2 regions of the Idiomarina sp. OT37-5b genome follow, and region 2 is predicted to be linked to the other one. Evidence: predicted binding sites of a transcription regulator. Region 2 holds the regulator's gene; the other holds the start of a gene.

Region 1 (10,072 bases), 730 kb from region 2:
CAATGTGTCCGTTGGGTAAGTGACCAGGGAAGTTGTAAGGACCATACACTGCAACGACACCGTGTGGCTTATGACGAATAAAGGCTTTCGCACCAGGCATATCATTCTCAACCGTGCCGGTGCGTTCATGATACGCTTTTTCAGAAATTGCGACTTTGCCGATCATAGCGCCCACTTCGGTGCGTGTTTCCCAAATCGGTTTGCCTGTCTCTTCTGCCATCGTGCGCGCTAGAGCTTCCTTGTTTTCGCCAAGTAGCTCTGAAAAGCGTTTACAAATCGCCAGGCGTTCGTCAAAACTGCGCTGTGACCATTCAGGGAACGCTTTGCGCGCCGCCATAACCGCAGCGTCTACTTGGCTCTCGTCAGCCGCCTCGCCAGACCAAACGACTTCGTTACGAGCCGGGTCAATCGATTTAAACAATTTGCCTTTACCGGCAGCCCAGCTGCCGTCAATAAACTGTACACTGGAACTCATAAAATGAATCTCCTGTTACATGGCCACGATGCGTGCATCGTCGCCTTGTTCTAATTGTAAATGCTGTGCCTGTTCTGCGGTAATTTGTAGCGTTTCAGCGCCGGGCTGACACATAAGCTGCGCCGCACGGAAGTGTTCAAGCTGTGTATTACAGACAATATGCGGCTTTAAACCTTGCTCGGGTAGCCGCGCGACAATTTCAACCGGTACCAGCCTGCTATTGCGCACACTTTTTAGGTTACACACTTCAGCTTCTACCGTAGGTCCGGCGTCAAAAATGTCGACAAAACCTCGGAAACGTAATCCTTCCGCCTCCAGTAACCGCAGTGCCGGACGTGTATTGTCATGCACCTTACCAATAACCGCACGTGCCTCATCCGACAGCAACGCCGTATAAATCGGAAAACGTGGCATCAACTCGGCAATAAAGGTCTTGTCGCCGACACCACTGAGGTAATCAGCTTTTGGAAAGTCCATCGAAAAGAAGTGCTGCTCCAACCACTGCCAAAACGGCGAGTCACCATTTTCGTCAGAAACACCGCGCATTTCAGCAATAACCCAATCACTGAAACGTTGTTTAAACTGCGCCAGGAACAACATCCGAAAACGCGATAACGTTCGCCCATTCATACTATGACGATAGGGTTCGCGTAAAAACAGCGTGCATAATTCCGATACGCCAGTGTAGTCATTACACAACGTCAACGTTTCTAAGGAATTATAAATATTCAGCTTTTCCGAGTGGTGAACGGCTTTACCCAATCGATAATGCCAAAACGCTTCGGTTAGGCCGACTGCTGCTTCGATCCCACTCACGCCCGCAATTTCACCGGACTCGGTGTCTTCCATCACAAATAAGTAACTTTCATCGCCCGGTGTTACCACGTCTTTTTTGGTAAACGCCTGCTTGGCTCGAGCGATTCTTCGCTCGAGCAAGGCTTGATCTACCGGCAGCGAGGTAAAGCCATGGCCTGATTCTACGGCGCAGCTGTATAGCGCCTCATAATCAGCTGACTCAATCGGTCGGATCAGCAACATAGCTCAGCTCCTTTATTCGCCGATGACTTGCGCGACCGCTTTCTCAAAGCGCTGAAGACCTTCTTTGATGTCTTCTTCCGGAATGATCAACGATGGTGTCAAACGAATAACGTTCGCACCGGCAACCAGAACCATCACACCATGCTCCTGTCCGGCCAATAAAAAGTCACGCGCACGGCCTTCAAATTTGTCGCTCAGCTCAGCGCCCAGCAGGCAGCCTTTACCGCGCACGTCTTTAAAAACACCGTACTTTTCACCGATCGCCGTTAACTGTTCTTTCATCCATTGCTCGCGTTGTTTGACGCCATTGAGCACCTGTTCGGTGTTAACCACATCCAACACTGCTTCCGACACCGCGCAAGCCAATGGGTTACCACCGTAAGTGCTGCCGTGGGTACCCGGCTTCAAGTGCTCAGCAATTGCCTCAGTTGTCAGCATGGCACCAATCGGGAATCCACCACCGAGCGATTTTGCACTGGTCAAAATATCCGGCGTCACACCCAATTGCTCGTAGGCATATAACGTACCGGTGCGACCAAAGCCGGTCTGAACTTCGTCAAAAATCAATAGCGCATTATGTTGGTCACAGAGTTCACGAACGGCTTTTACAAAGTCCATATCCGGAGGCACTACACCGCCTTCACCTTGTAATGGTTCCATCATGACGGCGCAGGTCTTGTCAGAAATCAACGCTTTCAGTGCGTCGATGTCATTGTAAGGGACATGATCGATAGCGCCTGGCTTTGGACCGAAACCTTCTGAATAGGCCGGCTGCCCGCCAACGGTAACGGTGAAGAAAGTGCGGCCATGGAAGCCTTTGCTAAACGCAATGATCTGTTGCTTATCTTCGCCATGAACATCCAACGCCCAGCGACGAGCCAGTTTTAATGCCGCTTCATTGGCTTCTGCTCCCGAATTGGCGTAATAAACGCGGTCGGCAAAGGTTGCTTCCGTCAGTTTCTTTGCCAGACGAATAGCAGGCTCGTTGGTAAATACGTTACTCAGGTGCCAAAGCTTCTTACTTTGTTCATGCAATGCAGACACCATTGCCGGGTGACAATGACCCAAACAATTTACCGCGATACCACCGGCAAAATCGATGTATTCTTTACCTTCCTGGTCCCAGACACGTGATCCTTCACCTTTCACTGGAATCATACTTGCCGGGTTATAGTTAGGCACCATAACTTCATTAAACAAGTCACGGGTGACTGAAATTGCGTTGTGGTTGTCGGCCATTGCTCACTTCCTTATCGCTTGTGCGAATTAATTGATAAGAGTCATGGATTAATAGAGTAGCCCGTAATTATGCCAAATTTTAATCAGTTTGTCTGTTTTAATTAGGCGCTGACGCCAGACTATGCGCGGCCTCGGGCGTTTTTTCAAAAGAACGGAATAACTATTCAACCATGCGCCATTACGGCGCATGATTAGTCATAAACAGAAGGGAACTTATTCAGGAACAATCACTTTGGGACGTTTTAAATTAACATTATTCAGCGTTTTGACGCGCTCGGCACCAATGTCGTGTTTCTTCAGTAAGATCAAACCTTCTTCAACCGAAGCAAGATCAACCTCGCGTAATAAACGAAACTCACAAAACGCGTTAGCCTGACCCAACACACGGGCATAATCGGTGTAATCGTCCTGCGTCTTCGCCTGGGTGAAACTCAACAGGTGCTGGCTTATCGGAACTCGTTGTAAGCCCCAGCCCTCAGCCACCAAGTAGCTCACTTTCTTATCTTGCTCGAGCATTAAATTACGTAAAAAACGTTCATCCGGTTTCAACTCGACCAGGGCATTGTGTTTATCAGGCGTACTGTCCTTGATTGACTTCATCGCCATTTCGCGTTGAGTGTCATCAAATACCCGCAAATACAATTTGGTGAGTGCAATTTTACCCAGTTCATGGAACATCCCCAGGGTGTACGCCAGTACCGGATCTTTCAGGCCGTCTTGAGTCGCAATTTCATGCGCAAGAATGGCTGTGCCTAAACTGTGATCCCAGATCTTCCGGCGGAATAACGTAAACGGGTGGGTTGATGGCGGCAACCAATATTGCATCACGTACGCGGGCGTTAGAATTCTTAGATTCTCCGGCCCCATAAAGCTCATTGCGGTGCGCAAATTTTCTACTTTGACTTGCTTTTGTTTACGCCGTTTGTCGATAAAAGGCGGTTGGTTAACCGTTTTTAAAACGCCGTTATGGAACCAGTCGAGTCCCTGTACGACGTTTTCGATGCGCCGCATTGACGCCGCCTTAGTGCTGAGAATATCCAGTAATTCGGGCAGTTGTTCAGGAAGCGGAATTAACCGTTCACGCACGTAAGTGGCGTCCTCAATACGCTCCAATATACGGTGGTAAATGGCTTCATGAAGCTCGTCGGAAACGCGATCGGCGTAACGTTGGCGTGCCTGCTTAAGACGTTCCCGTTCATCATGATTAATCTGCTCAACCTGCAACAAGCGTCGCCGCTGTTCCTGCTTTTCCTCTTCCTTGCCGTCCGCTTTATCGCGGCCTTTGCGGGCAAAAGGCAGACTGATCAGATAGTTGATGAAGCGTTTTTCAAGCCGGATGGCAGGATCTTTGCTGCCCCCTTCTGTTGATACTGCAAAAAAATCGTACATTTACGCGTGACGCTCCCGCTAATTCCGTGTTTCGAGAAAATTTTGCAACAATTGATGCCCTGCCTCTGTCATGACTGATTCGGGATGAAACTGCACACCGTATAACGGCAACTCGGTATGCCGAATTGCCATGATTTCCTGACCGAACTGCATGCTATCAACCCAAGCATCGACGCTAAAACAGCTAGGCAGTGACGATGGTTCAACCACCAGCGAATGATAGCGCGTGACCGTCAGCGGCGCCGGCAAATTGTTAAATAGTCCTTTAGATGTATGCGTTACCCGTGATGTTTTACCATGCATCACACGCTTTGCTCTAACGACCTCGGCACCAAATACTTGTGCCAGAGCCTGATGACCGAGACACACGCCTAAAATTGGCAGCTTCCCGGCAAAAGCTTCGATAGCCGCCAATGAAACGCCCGAATCGTTGGGCGTGCAGGGACCCGGCGATATCACCAACGCGGTCATAGCCAGATTCTGCAACTGCGACACCGTCACTTGGTCATTACGATACACCACAACCTGCTCACCGAGTTCTCTAAAGTAGCGAGCCAGGTTGTGTGAAAACGAATCGTAATTATCAATTAACACCAACATGGTGTGTTAGCCCGGGTAGGGGACAAAGCCTACGGCTTTATAGACCTCTGCCAACGTTGTGGCCGCTTTGGCACGTGCTTTATCCGCACCTTGCTTCATCACTTGTTGCAGAAACGCCGGATCGTTACGCATCTCCTGATAGCGCTGCTGGATAGGTTCAAGCATCGCCACAACAGCGTCCGCAACATCCGTCTTCAAGTGGCCGTACATTTTATCTTCGTACTCCGGCACAAGCTCGTCAATTGCTCGTCCACTCGCCGCCGACAAGATACTCAACAGGTTGGAGACTCCTGCTTTTTCCGCAGGATCAAAATAAATTCTAGCCTGTTCATCAGAGTCAGTTACCGCACGCTTTATCTTCTTCGCGATCTTTTTCGGATCTTCCAGCAGACCTACATAGTTATTAGGGTTATCGTCCGATTTCGACATTTTTTTAGTGGGATCCTGCAACGACATCACCCGCGCGCCGACTTTCGGAATCATTGGCTCAGGTACGGTAAATACCTCGCCGTATAAATTGTTAAACCGCTCTGCAACATTACGCGCTAGCTCCAGGTGCTGCTTCTGATCATCACCAACCGGAACTTCGTTCGCCTGATAAATCAGAATGTCCGCCGCCATCAGCGCAGGGTAGGTAAACAGACCTGCATTGATGTTGCCCGAATGACGCTGGGATTTGTCTTTAAACTGCGTCATCCGGTTCAGCTCACCCATTTGCGTGTAGCAGTTGAGTACCCAGGCGAGTTCAGCGTGCTCGGGTACGTGCGACTGAATGAACAAGGTGCTTTTATCCGGGTCAAGTCCGCAAGCCAGGTACAAGGCAAGGCCATCCAGAGTGGCTTCAGTCAGCTTTTGTGGTTCCTGGCGCACCGTTATGGCGTGTAAATCAACCAACATGAATTTGCAGTCGTGCGTATCCTGCATTTTCACCCAGTTACTGATTGCACCAATATAGTTACCGATTGAAAGCTGCCCTGAGGGCTGACATCCACTGAGTACTACGGGTTTTGACATCTTAGTTTCCTGAACTTGACTGAGAAATTTTTTGACGCATTTGTTGAATCACGTCAGCATAATTCGGTTGATTAAAAATTGCGGAGCCCGCCACAAACATGTCGGCACCCGCTGCAGCAATTTCGCCGATGTTATTGACGTTAACCCCACCATCGACTTCCAGACGAATATCGCGGCCACTGGCATCAATACGTTGACGCACCTGACGGAGCTTATCCAGCGTTGACGGAATGAACGACTGCCCGCCAAAGCCCGGGTTCACCGACATCAGCAGGATCACATCCAGCTTATCCATCACATGATCGAGATAGTGCAAGGGTGTCGCTGGGTTGAACACCAACCCTGCCTGACATCCGTGCTCGCGGATCGTTTGCAAGGTTCTGTCGATGTGCTCTGACGCTTCCGGATGAAACGTAATAATGGACGCTCCGGCATCGGCAAAGTCAGGGATGATACGATCCACCGGTTTTACCATTAAATGTACGTCTATGGGCGCCGTGATGCCGTAATCCCGAAGCGCTTTACACACCATCGGGCCGATGGTTAAATTTGGCACGTAGTGATTATCCATCACATCAAAGTGAATAACGTCAGCCCCGGCATCTAACACCGCGCTTACTTCTTCACCTAAACGGGCGAAGTCGGCGGATAAAATTGATGGCGCAATCCATGGTTGCATGCTCATGCCTCTTCGGTAACCTTCCTATAAATTGTGCGCGGATTATAGCAGGTAAACTGCGACAAAAAAATTTCTCTTAAATTGCTAGTAATTGTAACAAATCGCTGATAAATTAATCAGCACTAGACACAGGAGAAAGATAGCGATGTCTACTACGATAAAAACCATAACAATCACGAGCGCCGCGCTAAGCCTTGCTGCAGCCGGATTTTTGTTGTGGGCGCCAGCTTCTCCAGTGACCTCCGTCAGTAATTCTACACAGCAATGTGAGAAGTTATTGTCATCCTCTGAAACGCAACATACCGCGGCACAATGCCAAGCGCCATCAAACCAGGTGACTTGGAGTAATTGGGCTAAGGGTGAAAGTCGTTCTGCGCAATTTCACTTTATTGATTTGTTTGAGTTGCTGTTCAGCAGTTCAGACTCTGCCAAAAAATCGACCGAACGTTTTAATCAACAATCGTCTCTGTGATGTCTGAGCGGAAGTCACGCCCCGGGATCATCAGCGCAATATTGAGTGTTATTGCCGCCTTTTTTGGGGTGCAGAGTGAATCCAATCGCCAACGCGACTTTCAGCATGGAAACCCACTGATCTACATCGTTATTGGCGTGGTTCTGGCCGTTATTATGGTGTTGGGACTGGTCGGCATCGTCAATTGGGTGCTTGCCGCCAGCCCCAGTTAGGGTCAAGGCTTATGCCGCGATACCGCTGTGTCGGAGTAATGGCGTTACTTCCGGCTCGCGGCCACGGAATTCGACAAATAAGTCAGCAGCACTTCGACTGCCACCGCGTTCGAGAATACACGTTAGGAAATCACGTCCGGTTGCAGCACTAAAGATACCTTCTTCCTCAAACCGAGAAAAAGCATCTGCGGAGAGCACTTCAGCCCACTTGTAACTGTAATACCCTGCGGCATAACCACCGGCAAAAATGTGTCCAAAACTGTGCTGAAAACGGTTGTAAGACGGTGGCATGCGTACGGCAACTTGCTCTCTGACTTGTTGCAGTACGTCATTAATACGTGCTCCCTGCTGTTCGTCGTATTCGCAATGCAGGCGCATATCAAACAGCGAAAACTCAAGTTGTCGAACCATTTGCATGGCCGACTGGAAGTTTTTTGCAGCCAGCATTTTCTCCAGCAGTTCCTCTGGCAACGGTTCACCGGTTTCATAATGACCGGAGATATAAGCCAGCGCCTCGGGCTCCCAACACCAATTTTCTAAAAACTGGCTTGGCAACTCGACGGCATCCCATTCCACGCCATTAATCCCAGAAACGCCCGCGGTATCAATTTGCGTGAGCATATGATGCAACCCATGGCCAAATTCGTGGAATAATGTCACCACCTCATCGTGAGTGAATAGCGCCGGTTTACCGCCCACGGGCTTATTGAAGTTACAGGTTAAAAAGGCAACCGGGTTTTGCAGTTCGCCATCCGGCTTTTTACGACGGCCAACGCAGTCGGCCATCCACGCCCCGCCACGTTTGCCGGCGCGTGCGTATAAGTCAAGATAGAAGCTACCGCGCAGTCTGCCATCGGCATCATGAATGCGGAAAAAGCGCACGTGCTGATGCCACTTATTAACGTCTTTTTGTTCGCTGACCGTCATACCGAACAGCCGCTTAACCACCTCAAACAACCCATTTAAAACTTGTTGCTCAGGAAAGTAAGGCCGCAACACTTCATCAGAAATGGCATAACGTTGCTGTTTTAGTTGCTCACTGTAATAAGGCACATCCCAGGCTTCTAGTTCTGTCACCCCTTGCTCAGCAGCGTACTGTTCAACTTCAGCGTATTCTTGTTTCGCCTGCGGTAATGATTTGTCGGCGAGGTCGTTTAGGAACGCCAGCACCTGTTCAGGACTGTCTGCCATTTTCGTGTGCAGCGACATCTCGGCATAGTCATTAAAACCCAGTAACTTGGCTAACTCATGCCGCAATGCCAGTGTTTCGTTCATGATCTCTGTATTATCGAACTGTCCACCGTTTGGTCCGGTCTCGGATGCCCGGGTTGTGAACGCGTAATACATTTCCCGCCGTAATTCCCGATCCTCGGCATACAGCATCACCGGTAGATAACTTGGAATGTCCAATGTGAATAACCACCCACCCTGCTCCCCGGCGGCTTCTGCAGCAGCTTCTTTGATGCTGTCCGGGAGACCGGCTAGGCGATCCTCATCGGTAATGTGACAGGTCCAGGCATGGGTCGCATCGAGCAGATGATTACTGAACTGCGATGACAACTCCGACAGCCGGCTGGTGATTTGTGCATAACGTTGCTTATCAGCGTCGTCGAGATCAACGCCTGACAAATGAAAATCACGCAGGGTATCGGTAATCAGCTTTTGTTGCGCCTCGCTCAGCGTTTCAAATTCATCACTGTGACGCAACGACTGATACGCATCGAATAGGCCCCGATGCTGACCGACAAAAGTGCTGTAGTCCGATAGTAGCGGTAAACAGGCATCATGAGCCTCGCGCAGCTCTGCCGTACTTACCACGGCATTAAGGTGCGATACAGGCGCCCACACTTTTTCAATAGCTTCGTCGGCATCGGTCAATGGTTCCACTAACCCGTTCCAGCTAAAGTCACCGGCCGCCAGCACATCGTCAATCGTACCTCTGGCCTCTGCCAAGCGTTGCTTAACCGCTGGCACGATATGTTCCGGTTTAATGGCTTCAAAATCCGGCAGGCTCTCGCCGCTTTCGTGCACCGCTAACAGTGGGTTATCGCTCATCTTTGCCTCATCAATTTATCTAACGTAATAATCTACGGATTAACTCTGGATATTGGGCTATTTGTCTCATCTTCAAGTCAAGCCTCTGACTTTCGCGTTCGGTTAAGCTATCATCATAGGCACAAAAATTTCGACACCCATGTGCCAACTATCGTTTTCTAATAATAAAAAGGCTTACCAATGTCCGTTTGTAAACCATTTATTCTTCCTTTACTGGCCGGTGCTTTTACGGTTATCTCGCTGAGCGGCTGCAGTAGTACCGATACGGTGCCAGTCACTGAGATCGCTCAGACTGACCGCCAGCCCCTGAACATTGAGTCCATTTATGCCAGTGATACTTTCCGCTTAGAGTATCCGGCGCCCACTCGCTGGTTGGAAGATGGCTCAGGCTATACCACTCTCGAAGCGTCAGACTCTGCTAACGGTCGGGATATTGTTCGTTACCATCCGGAAACCAACCAACGCGATGTTCTGGTCAGTGCCGAACAACTGACACCTAAAGAGGCTGAACGAGCCCTTGATATCGCCGATTATCAGTGGTCTGCCGACGGTAGCAAAGTATTAATTTTTACCAACACCAAGCGTTCATGGCGTACTCATACACTGGGTGACTACTGGGTTCTTGATCGCAACAGCAACGAGCTCCGGCAGTTAGGTGGTAACGCACCCGAATCAACGCTACAGTTTGCTAAATTTAATCCGCAGGGTGATAAAGTCGCCTACGTGATGCAGAACAACATTTACGTACAGGACCTGACTGACTTTAACATTACGCCGATAACCACGGATGGCGATGAGTTTATCGTGAATGGCACATTTGATTGGGTGAACGAAGAAGAGTTTTTCCTTCGTGATGGTTTCCGCTGGAGTCCCGACGGTGAGCATATTGCCTATTGGCA
Region 2 (10,072 bases):
CGATATTCTTTAAGCACTCGAATTACCTCTTATTTTGCTTACATCAATGGATGACAATTGCTCGATGCGGCGCATTATACGGAAAGCGCGGCTAAATTCCCATGTTATGGGGGCATTCAGGCAATAAATGCGGTGAATGGCTATTGTCAGCCGCAGTGATTGAGCGCCTGCTGCCAAAGGCTCTGTGCTGCTGGCCCCAGGGTGCGTGCGGCAGACCGAATCATGTGCACTTCCAGGTTAACTTGCTGGACAAAACCGGGGATCGAAATCTCATGTAATTGACCCCCGTCAAGATAAGGTCTGACCATATGTTTGGGAATGATACCCCAGCCCATACCGGCGAGAAGTAACTCCCGTTGGGTGGTCACATCATTAGCCTGAATACGGCGCTTACTGGGTAGCCGCAAGATGGCATCGACGCTGATCCCGACGTCCAGATTCTGTGGCAACAACATCGTGAGATTCAATAATTGCTGGCGGGTGGTGGGGCGCGTACCGATGCGTTTGACGAGGCTGTCCGCGATCACCACGATAAGTTCGAACGGCGCAATAGGTGTGGTCTCAAAATCACCGTATTGGCGGAACAGCGGTAGCCACGGGCAAATAGCGAGATCAACTTCACCTTCATTGACGCGGCGCAGACTGCGTAACTGCGATTCGCCTTCGATGCGGATTTCCGTGGCCGGAAAGTCGGTCTGCAAGGTGTCTATGTGTTGCAGCCAAAGACCGGCATCGCAGGTGTGGTCGTAGCATAACGTGATATGGGGCTCGGCACCTTCACGTAACCGTCCGGCCAGTGTTTGTAAACGCTGATGCTGGCGCAGCACCTCCTCGGCCTGGCGCAGATACTGCTGGCCGTGGGCAGTGAGCTTTAACCGGTAGCCACTGCGATCGAACAAGGCAAAACCGGCTTCCTGTTCAAGCTTTTTTAGTGCCATACTGATGGCTGACTGGGTTTTAAACAGCTGTTGTGCTGCTTGTTGCAGACTGCCGGTAGCGGCCACGGTCTGCATCATTTCCAAGTGTAAGATGTTCATAATTATTGAATAAGATGAAAATATTAATTCAATATAACTGTATTAGATTCTTGCTTAAACTAATACCATTAATTCACCGTTTAATACGCTGATGACTGCAACGGGGCTTGCTATGTACACTGGAAACTGGAAAACGCTTTTGGCGATAGGGTGGTTGTTGTTAACGGTGGCGGGTTGTTCCGACAACAGTGCCGCCGAAAGTGTGACTAAGCCTCCCCGGCCGGTAAAAATCGCCGAGGTTAAAGACGCGGCAGCGGTGCAATTGCGCCACTTTCCGGCGGTGGTGCAGGCATCGGAAGTGGCTCAGCTGACCTTTCGGGTCGGCGGCGAGATTGAGCAACTGCCGGTCAGAGCTGGCGCTGAAGTAAAGCAGGGTGACTTAATTGCGGCGTTGGATCCGACCGATTATCAGCTCGCGGTGGATCAGGCTAAGGCGCAATACGATCTCGCCTCATCGCAATATCAGCGCAATCAAAAGCTGGTGCAGCAAGGGCTCATGTCAGAAGCGCAGTTTGATGAAATAGAATCGCAGTTGGCGGTGGCTAAATCCAACTATGAAACCGCACAGGCGAATTTGAGTTATACCCGGCTGGAGGCTCCCTTTGATGGGATTGTGGCCCGTTTAGCCGTGGAAAAATATGAAAATATTCAGCCCAAGCAACCGATCGCGACGTTACAAATTGCCGATGCCATTGACGTTGCGATACAGGTTCCGGAAAACTTGTTTGCTCGCGTTTCCAAGCGCCTTGACTATGAACCTCTGGTGGCGTTCGACGCGGCGCCGGAACAGCGTTTTTTAGCGCACTTAAAGGAGTGGGATTCGCAGGCTGACCCGGCCACCAACACTTACGAGGTGGTGTTTACCTTGCCAAAGCCGGAAAACCTCAACATTCTGCCCGGCATGACCGCAACCGTTATCGTTGATCTCAATCAGGTGCTGCGACAAGTTCTTGATGGCGTTGTGATCCCGTCCTCGGCGGTGTTTGCTGACCCTCAGGGGCAGTCTTATGTGTGGCGTGTTAACGACGATATGACGGTCACTCAGGTCGCGGTCGAAGTCGGCAACATGACCAACAGCGGTTTGTTGATCAGCGACGGACTCAGCGCCGGTGAGCGTGTGGTTGCCGCCGGTGTGCAGCAATTACAAAACGGCCAGTCCATTCGTCAATGGAAGCGTGAGCGGGGGCTGTAATGAACATCGCTCAATACAGCATGGAACGTAAAACCAGTAGCTGGCTACTGCTATTGATTTTATTAATTGGTGGTATCGTCAGTCTGACGCAGTTAGGCCGGCTGGAAGATCCTAAGTTCACCATCAAGCAGGCGATGGTGATTACCCAATACCCCGGCGCATCGGCGCAACAGGTTGAGGAAGAGGTCAGTTACCCGCTCGAGAATGCGATTCAGGAACTCAGTTACGTTGATCATGTGCGTTCGATTTCCAAGCCGGGACTGTCGCAGATTACGGTGGAGATGAAATCGATTTACCGTGCCGATGACCTGGAGCAAATCTGGGATGAATTGCGCCGTAAAGTCGGTGATGCCAGCCGCCGTTTGCCGCCGGGCACTCAGCAACCGATGGTGCGTGATGATTTTGCCGATGTTTATGGGGTGCTACTGGCGATCACCGGCGAGGGTTACTCCTATCATGACATTGAACATTATGCGGATTTTCTGCGCCGCGAATTGGTGCTGGTTGAAGGCGTCGGTAAAGTGGTGGCAACCGGTGAGCAACAAGAGCAGGTGGTGGTTGAAGTGTCGCGGGCGAAACTGTCAAACGTGGGCATTCCTCCGGCTCGCATCGCCAACTTATTGACCACGCAAAATACGGTGGCCGATGCCGGTCGCGTAACCATCGAAGACGAAGCGTTCCGCATCGCCACCAGTGGTGAGTTTGAGTCGGTGGAGGAGTTGGCCAATTTAGTGATATCAAATCCCGGTGCCGACGAACGCATTTACCTGCGGGATGTTGCCGCAATCTATCGAACGGTAGAGGAAATTCCCCAGCAGGTGGTGCGTTTTAACGGTCTGCCATCGGTATGGCTGGGGCTGTCTTTTGCCGATAACGTGAATGTCGTGGAGGTCGGCGAGCGCATTCAGGCAAAGCTGGATGAGCTGAGCTATGCGCAACCCATCGGGATGCAGTTGGAACGCATCTACGATCAGCCGCATGCGGTCGAAAACTCGGTCAATGACTTTCTGCTGAACTTGGTCGAAGCGGTCGCGATCGTTATTATCGCGTTGCTGGTAACCATGGGGTTTCGCAGTGGTCTGTTGATCGGCACGGTATTGTTGTTGACGGTGCTGGGTACCTTCATCTTCATGAACGTGTTTTCGATCAACCTGCAACGGGTATCCCTGGGGGCGTTGATCATTGCGCTGGGGATGTTGGTTGATAATGCCATTGTGATCGCCGATGGCATTGTGGTGGGCATGCGCCGCGGGCAATCAAAACTGCAGGCCGCGGTGATCACCGTGAAACAGAATCAATGGGCGCTGTTGGGTGGTACGGTGATTGGTATCATTGCGTTTGCGCCGATTGGTCTGTCAGCGGATGCGACCGGCGAATTTGCCGGCAGTTTGTTTTGGGTGTTGCTGATTTCGCTGTTGTTAAGTTGGATTACGGCACTGATATTGATCCCATTTTTAGCGGACCGGCTGTATTCCAAAAAGGACATCAGTGGTGATGGTAACAGTGATGTCTTCGACCATCCGGTGTATCGCGTTTATCGACGTGTGCTGGAAGCCTGTCTGCGGCACAAAGTGTTTACCATGTTATTGATGCTGGCACTGTTGGTGGTATCCGCAGCCGGCTTTAAGCAAGTTAAACAAGCGTTTTTTCCACCGTCGACGACGCCGATGTTCTACGTTGACCTCTGGTATCCGCAAGGTACCGATATTCGCACCACGGCACAGGACTCCAAGCGCCTGGAACAATACCTGCTGGCGCAGCCGCAGGTGGTTTCGGTGTCCACAACCGTCGGTCAGGGCGCACCGCGTTTTACCTTGACCTATCTGGTCGAAAAAGCGTACGAAAGTTATGCACAGTTAATTGTGCGAGCTCAGGATAAGGACGCCATGGAGCAGATCATGGCCAATGTCCGTGAACACATCCGGGTCGCTCATCCTCAGGTGGAAGATAAACTGATTCGAGTCGAAATTGGACCGGCGACGCCGGCCAAAATCGAAGCGCGCATCAGTGGTTCAGAACCGGCAGTATTACGTGAGATTGCGACGCAGATCGAAGCGATTCTGGCCAAGGATCCGGGCGCCATGAATATTCGTCATGACTGGCGCAACAAAACTAAGTTGCTAAGGCCGCGTTTTGATGAGTCGGCGGCACGGCGACTGGGTATTACCAAACAGGACGTTAATGATCTGCTGCGGACCAACTTTGTTGGTCGCCAGGTCGGCTTGTACCGTGATGGCACCGATTTACTGCCTATTGTCTCGCGGGCTCCGGCCAGCGAACGAGTGGATCTGGATAACTGGCAGGAACTGCAGATATACAGTCCAGTCATGGATCGCTTTTTGCCGTTGGCGCAGGTGGTACAGCGCATAGACGTAGAGTGGGAGGACGCCTTAATTTTACGCCGTGATCGCAAACGCACGCTGACGGTGATGGCTGATCATGATGTACTGGGTGAGGAAACCGCCACAGCGGTATTTGAACGGGTCCGTCCGCAGATTGAGGCGCTGTCGCTGCCGCTGGGTTATGAACTGTCCTGGGGAGGTCAGCACGAGGCGTCAAATAAGGCTCAGACGGCGCTGTTCAGCTCGTTACCGCTGGGATTTTTGGTGATGTTTATCATCACGGTGTTGTTGTTCAATTCCGCTCGCCTGGCGGTGGTGTTGTGGACGACAGTACCGTTGTCGATTGTGGGGGTGACAGCAGGCCTGTTGCTGTTGGATAAGCCGTTTGGTTTTATGGCGTTACTTGGCTTCTTGAGTTTGTCGGGGATGCTGATCAAGAACGGCGTGGTTTTGCTGGAGCAGGTGAATGTTGAGCTGGGCGAGGGTAAACCGCCGCATCAGGCGTTGGTGGATGCGTCGGTCAGCCGCGTTCGTCCGGTTGCGATGGCGGCAGCAACCACAATTCTGGGGATGCTACCGCTGTTATTTGATGACTTCTTTGCCAGTATGGCGACGGTGATCATGTTTGGCCTTGGGTTTGCGACGGTACTGACGCTCATCGTGGTACCGGTGATGTACGCGCTCATCGCTTCACCCAAGCGCTAGGCGCCGCCGACGGCGTCTAGCGTTGCTGGTTGATCCAGTCATTGATGTGAGCCTCGAGAATGTCCAGCGGCACGCTGCCATTCTCCAGAATCGCATCGTGGAACTCACGCAGATCAAAGTCAGCCCCCAATTGCTGCTCAGCCTCGGCTCGTAAGCGCTTAATGGTTAACTCACCCAGCTTGTATGACAACGCCTGCGCCGGCCACGTAATGTAACGATCAATCTCGGTCGTTACGTTATGCAAGGACAACGCCGTGTTATTGGCCATAAACTCAATCGCCCGCTCACGGCTCCAGCCCATCGCGTGCATACCGGTATCCACCACCAGTCGCGCCGCGCGCCACATCTCATAACTCAGACGACCAAAGTTGCTGTAGGGGTCCTGATAAAAGCCCGCTTCCAGCCCCAGATACTCCGAATACAGCCCCCAGCCCTCACCGAAGGCTGAGATATAGGTCTGTTGACGGTATTCAGGTAACCCCTCCAGTTCGCCGGCCAGTGCATTCTGCAAATGATGACCCGGCACCGCCTCGTGTAAGGTCAACGCTTCCATCTGATACAACGGGCGACGGTCCAGGGCATAGGTGTTAACCCAATAAAAACCGGCGCGGTCATCGCGGTTGGTGCCTGAATAGCGACCGGTGGTGTATTTGGGTGCGATTTCTTCCGGCACCGGAGCAATACCATAAGGCTTGCGTGGCAGCGTTTTAAACAGTTTGGGCAGTTCGCCGTCCATTTTTTTGGCGATCCAGGCGGCATAGCGCAGCAATTCTTCTGCGGACTTTGGATAGAACTGCTCGTCGGTACGCAGGAAATGAACAAAGTCATCAAAGTCGCCGTCAAAGCCGGTTTCTTCGATCACGCGCAACATTTCAGCACGAATACGGGCAACTTCCTGCAAACCGATGTTATGAATTTCTTCCGCACTCAAGTCGGTGGTGGTGTAATGTTCAATGCGGTTTTTATAGAAGGCATCACCGTTTGGCAGCTCGCTGGCACCGACGGATTCACGAGCACTTGGTAAGTACTCACTGACCATGAAGGTAAAGTAATCGTCGTAAGCCGGCATGATTTGGTCATCAATGATGGTGGCGGCTTGTTGTTGTAAATCGGCCCAGGTGCTGTCATCAATAAACGTCGGCTGCTGCTGGAACGGGTCGTAATAAACGCTGGCTGTCGGATCTTGTACGATGTACGCAAGGATACTTTCTTCAAAGCCGGCCATGGCTGCTTTAGGCTGAGTATAGCCTTGCTCGATGGCCTGCCGCAGCCAGTCGGTCTGTTGCGCCATGTAACGTTCGATGGTGCCGAGTTTGGCAAGGTAGTCGCGATAATCCTGTTCGCTGTTAAAACGGGTATAGCCCGGCATAAACGCCAGTGAACTGTGAAATGAGCCCTCGGCGGTTAGCGGCATCAGGTGGGCATTAAACCGGTACTCATCGACACGGTTTTTCAATGCATAATGGATCATGGCGTGATTAATACGATCCTGCTTATCAAGCTGTGCGACATCGATGGCATCGAGTTGTTTAAGCCATGTTTGATGGCGCTCGAAGCGTTGCTTTAACGCGTCTGGCGACATATCCGGCAGCGCGGTTTTGTGTGGTGCCGAAAGTGCTTCCCAAATGGTGTCAGCCAATTGTTTAAACTGTTGAGTTTGTGAGCTGGCCGCAACCGCGCTATTGTTGGTCGTAGTCCGTTGATTTGGCGCGTCCGTCTGACTGGCACACGAAGTCAGTGACAGAACCGCTAAAGCAATGATCGTTTTGCGCATGATTTTTCCTTGCGAAGCAATATTAAATAAAGGCATTCTATAATGCCTGCAGTTCGCGGCAATGTAAAAGAACCGAAAAAGCACGCCAAATGTCTCAAACGGCGGCCTAAAAACAACAACAACGGGGTCAACTTTGCTAAAAGCACAATCCGGCGTTTGTGCCGAACCTAATCTGCATGGTTTAACCTTATTCTGCAACGTAATGACAGATGACGTTGATGCGGTGCGTGGCAAGCTGGCGCGCATTCCGGACATCATCAGCGAACTTGATGATCGCTTTTCCGAATCGATGCTGAACGGCTTTGTCGCCGTAGGGGCCGATTATTGGGATGTCGTCTATCCGGAGCAGAAACCGGTTTATTTACGCCGTTTCCCGGAGCTGTCGCAGGGCGACCGTGAAGCACCACGACAGCCTTACGACTTATTATTGCAGATCCGCTCCGATCGATTTGACGCCAATTACCTGGCCGGGCGAACCCTGCTCGAGTGGTTAGGTTATGATGTCGAAGTGGTTGAGCAGTTGCGTACCTTTCGTTATCTGGATGGCCGAGACCTGACCGGCTTCATTGATGCGCCCGATAATCCTCGGGGCTTACGCAAGCGCGCCGTTGCGCTGCTCGACCCAGACATGGATGCGGAGTTTGCCGGTGGCAGCTATTTGTTTCTGCAAAAATTTCGTCACGATCTCAGGCGCTGGGACCACCTCGGACCTGAACGGCAACAACAAATCATGGGGCGCGATAAAGTATCCGGTGAGCGCTTAGCGGAGGCCGAAATTGAAGGGGTTACACACGCCGCCAAAACTCGTTTGCTAGGCACTGACGAGCAACCGGTAGCCTTGTTACGACAAAACATGCCTTGGGGCGACCTGCGTGAACAAGGGCTGCTTGGCATGTATTTTAGCAACCAGCCCAAAACCGTTATCGATTGGCTTAAAGTACGCTACTACGAAGACGAACAGGGTCATTATGACCCTTTGCTGGACTACACTCAGGCCGTTACCAACGCCAGCTTTTTCGTCCCGTCCCCGGATTTTTTAAAACGTTATCGCTACGCGATACAGACCGAATCGCGTCAGGGTTCTGATACCACCGAATGAGTGGCAAACAACTCTTTGACTTTGGTCAAGGTAAAGTCAATTTCCGACACCTTTAACGGTGCAATAAAGATGGTATCGTCACCGGCAATCGTGCCCAATACGCCTTCTTTTTTCCCCACCGAATCCAACAGCCGCGCGATCAACTGTGCCGCGCCCGGGCTGGTACGGATGATCACCATCACATCATTATGCTGAATATCCAGTACAAGCTGATTTAATGGTGCTTTGGCTGAAGGTACGCTAATCTCAGCGGGTAAACAGTAAACCATCTCCTGCTTAGCATTGCGGGTGCGAACAGCGCCGTGTTTGCTCAGCATGCGTGAGACTTTTGACTGACTGACATTAGTGAATCCCTGTGCTTTAAGGGCATCGACAATTTCCGTTTGTGAGCCATAGCGTTCTTCTTTGAGTAATGCTTTGAACGCATCCAGTAAATCTGCTTTGGTCATAAGTCTTGTGTTCCAGGTTTGCGGTACCGGGTTGGTGGGTGACCAGCCGCGGCTAAATTTGTAATTTTAACCCTATTAGAGTACAGTTTTGCGCCAAATATTGCATAACTATTCTATGCTTATGCAGTACCTTATCAAACAGTCAAATGGAGTCTGAGATGAAAGTAGCCGTATTAGGTGCGGCCGGTGGTATCGGCCAGGCATTGTCATTACTTCTTAAAACTCAATTACCAGCAGGTTCTGAGTTATCTTTATATGACGTAGCACCGGTCGTTCCGGGTGTTGCTGTTGACCTGAGCCACATCCCGACCGACGTTAAAGTGACCGGTTTCGGTAAAGACGATCTGGCATCAGCGTTGGTGGGCAGTGACATCGTATTGATTCCAGCCGGTGTTCCGCGTAAGCCGGGTATGGATCGTTCAGACTTGTTTAACATGAACGCGGGCATCGTGAAAAACCTGGTGCAGGGCGTTGCTGATAATTGCCCGGACGCTTGTGTGGGTATCATCACTAACCCGGTTAACACCACAGTTCCTATCGCTGCTGAAGTACTGAAGCAAAACGGTTGCTACGATAAGCGCAAGTTGTTTGGTGTTACTACGTTGGATGTTATCCGCTCGGAAGCGTTCGTCGCGGAACTGCGTGGCCTTAACCCGGCTAACGTGACGGTACCGGTTATCGGTGGTCACAGCGGTACGACGATTCTGCCATTGCTGTCTCAGGTTGAAGGTGTTGAGTTTACCGAGCAAGAAATTAACGATCTGACGCATCGTATTCAAAACGCCGGTACCGAAGTGGTTGAAGCGAAAGCAGGCGGTGGTTCAGCGACCTTGTCGATGGGTCAGGCGGCAGCACGCTTCTGCTTATCGCTGGTGAAAGGCTTACAAGGTCAGGAAACCGTCGAGTGCACCTACGTTGAAGGTCCAGGTGACCACGCGACTTTCTTCGCACAGCCAGTACGTCTGGGTAAAAATGGCGTTGAAGAAGTGCTGCCTTACGGCGAGCTGAGTGCATTCGAGAAGCAATGCATGGATGAGATGCTGGATGGCCTCAAGAGCGATATTCAAAAAGGCATCGATTTCGTTTAATCGGGTGTCGCCAAAAAAACCGCGCTTCGGCGCGGTTTTTTTATGCCTGGCGCCGCCTGCGGCGGCTTGCCTGGCGACACGTGCTTCGCCGTGTCTTGCTCGGCGTCCGCTCCGCGAACTTGCCTGGCGCGCCGAAGGCGCTTGCAGCAAAGCGCCGTAACTTGCGCCTACGGCGCAAGGAGGCTTGTCGCGCCACAGGCGCGACTCGCTGGGGTTTACAAGCGCCTACGGCGCGCCCAGCAAGCGGGCGGAGCCCGCGCCAGGCAAGGTACGGCGAAGCACGTACCGCCGAGCAAACCGCCGAAGGCGGTGCCTAGCGCTTATTGTAAAAATGATGTAGCATGGCGCTTCCGTTAAATTTTGTAAAAACAGATAGCTACCATGGA

Evidence for each region. Region 2 encodes ArgR, which controls arginine synthesis, uptake and breakdown. Its sites were predicted from a motif close to ANTGAATANNTATTCANT; they were not measured.
Region 1: the regulator ArgR is predicted to act here: its motif matches at 2,904-2,921, upstream of C5610_RS12105 (aspartate aminotransferase family protein).

What each region holds. Positions count from the first base shown of each region.
Region 1 is NZ_CP027188.1:2,566,832-2,576,903, forward strand. Features, by position in the region: gene astD (succinylglutamate-semialdehyde dehydrogenase) at 1-475, opposite strand, end outside; gene astA (arginine N-succinyltransferase) at 491-1,513, opposite strand; gene C5610_RS12105 (aspartate aminotransferase family protein) at 1,526-2,731, opposite strand; gene C5610_RS12110 (HDOD domain-containing protein) at 2,966-4,141, opposite strand; gene C5610_RS12115 (anthranilate synthase component II) at 4,160-4,741, opposite strand; gene trpS (tryptophan--tRNA ligase) at 4,748-5,755, opposite strand; gene rpe (ribulose-phosphate 3-epimerase) at 5,757-6,434, opposite strand; gene C5610_RS12135 (DUF2970 domain-containing protein) at 6,906-7,118, shown strand; gene prlC (oligopeptidase A) at 7,128-9,173, opposite strand; gene C5610_RS12145 (S9 family peptidase) at 9,354-10,072, shown strand, end outside.
Region 2 is NZ_CP027188.1:398,455-408,526, forward strand. Features, by position in the region: gene acnB (bifunctional aconitate hydratase 2/2-methylisocitrate dehydratase) at 1-17, opposite strand, end outside; gene C5610_RS01910 (LysR family transcriptional regulator) at 147-1,037, opposite strand; gene C5610_RS01915 (efflux RND transporter periplasmic adaptor subunit) at 1,150-2,229, shown strand; gene C5610_RS01920 (efflux RND transporter permease subunit) at 2,229-5,276, shown strand; gene C5610_RS01925 (DUF885 domain-containing protein) at 5,293-7,050, opposite strand; gene C5610_RS01930 (Dyp-type peroxidase) at 7,184-8,149, shown strand; gene argR (transcriptional regulator ArgR) at 8,125-8,598, opposite strand; gene mdh (malate dehydrogenase) at 8,757-9,686, shown strand; gene ispB (octaprenyl diphosphate synthase) at 10,068-10,072, shown strand, end outside.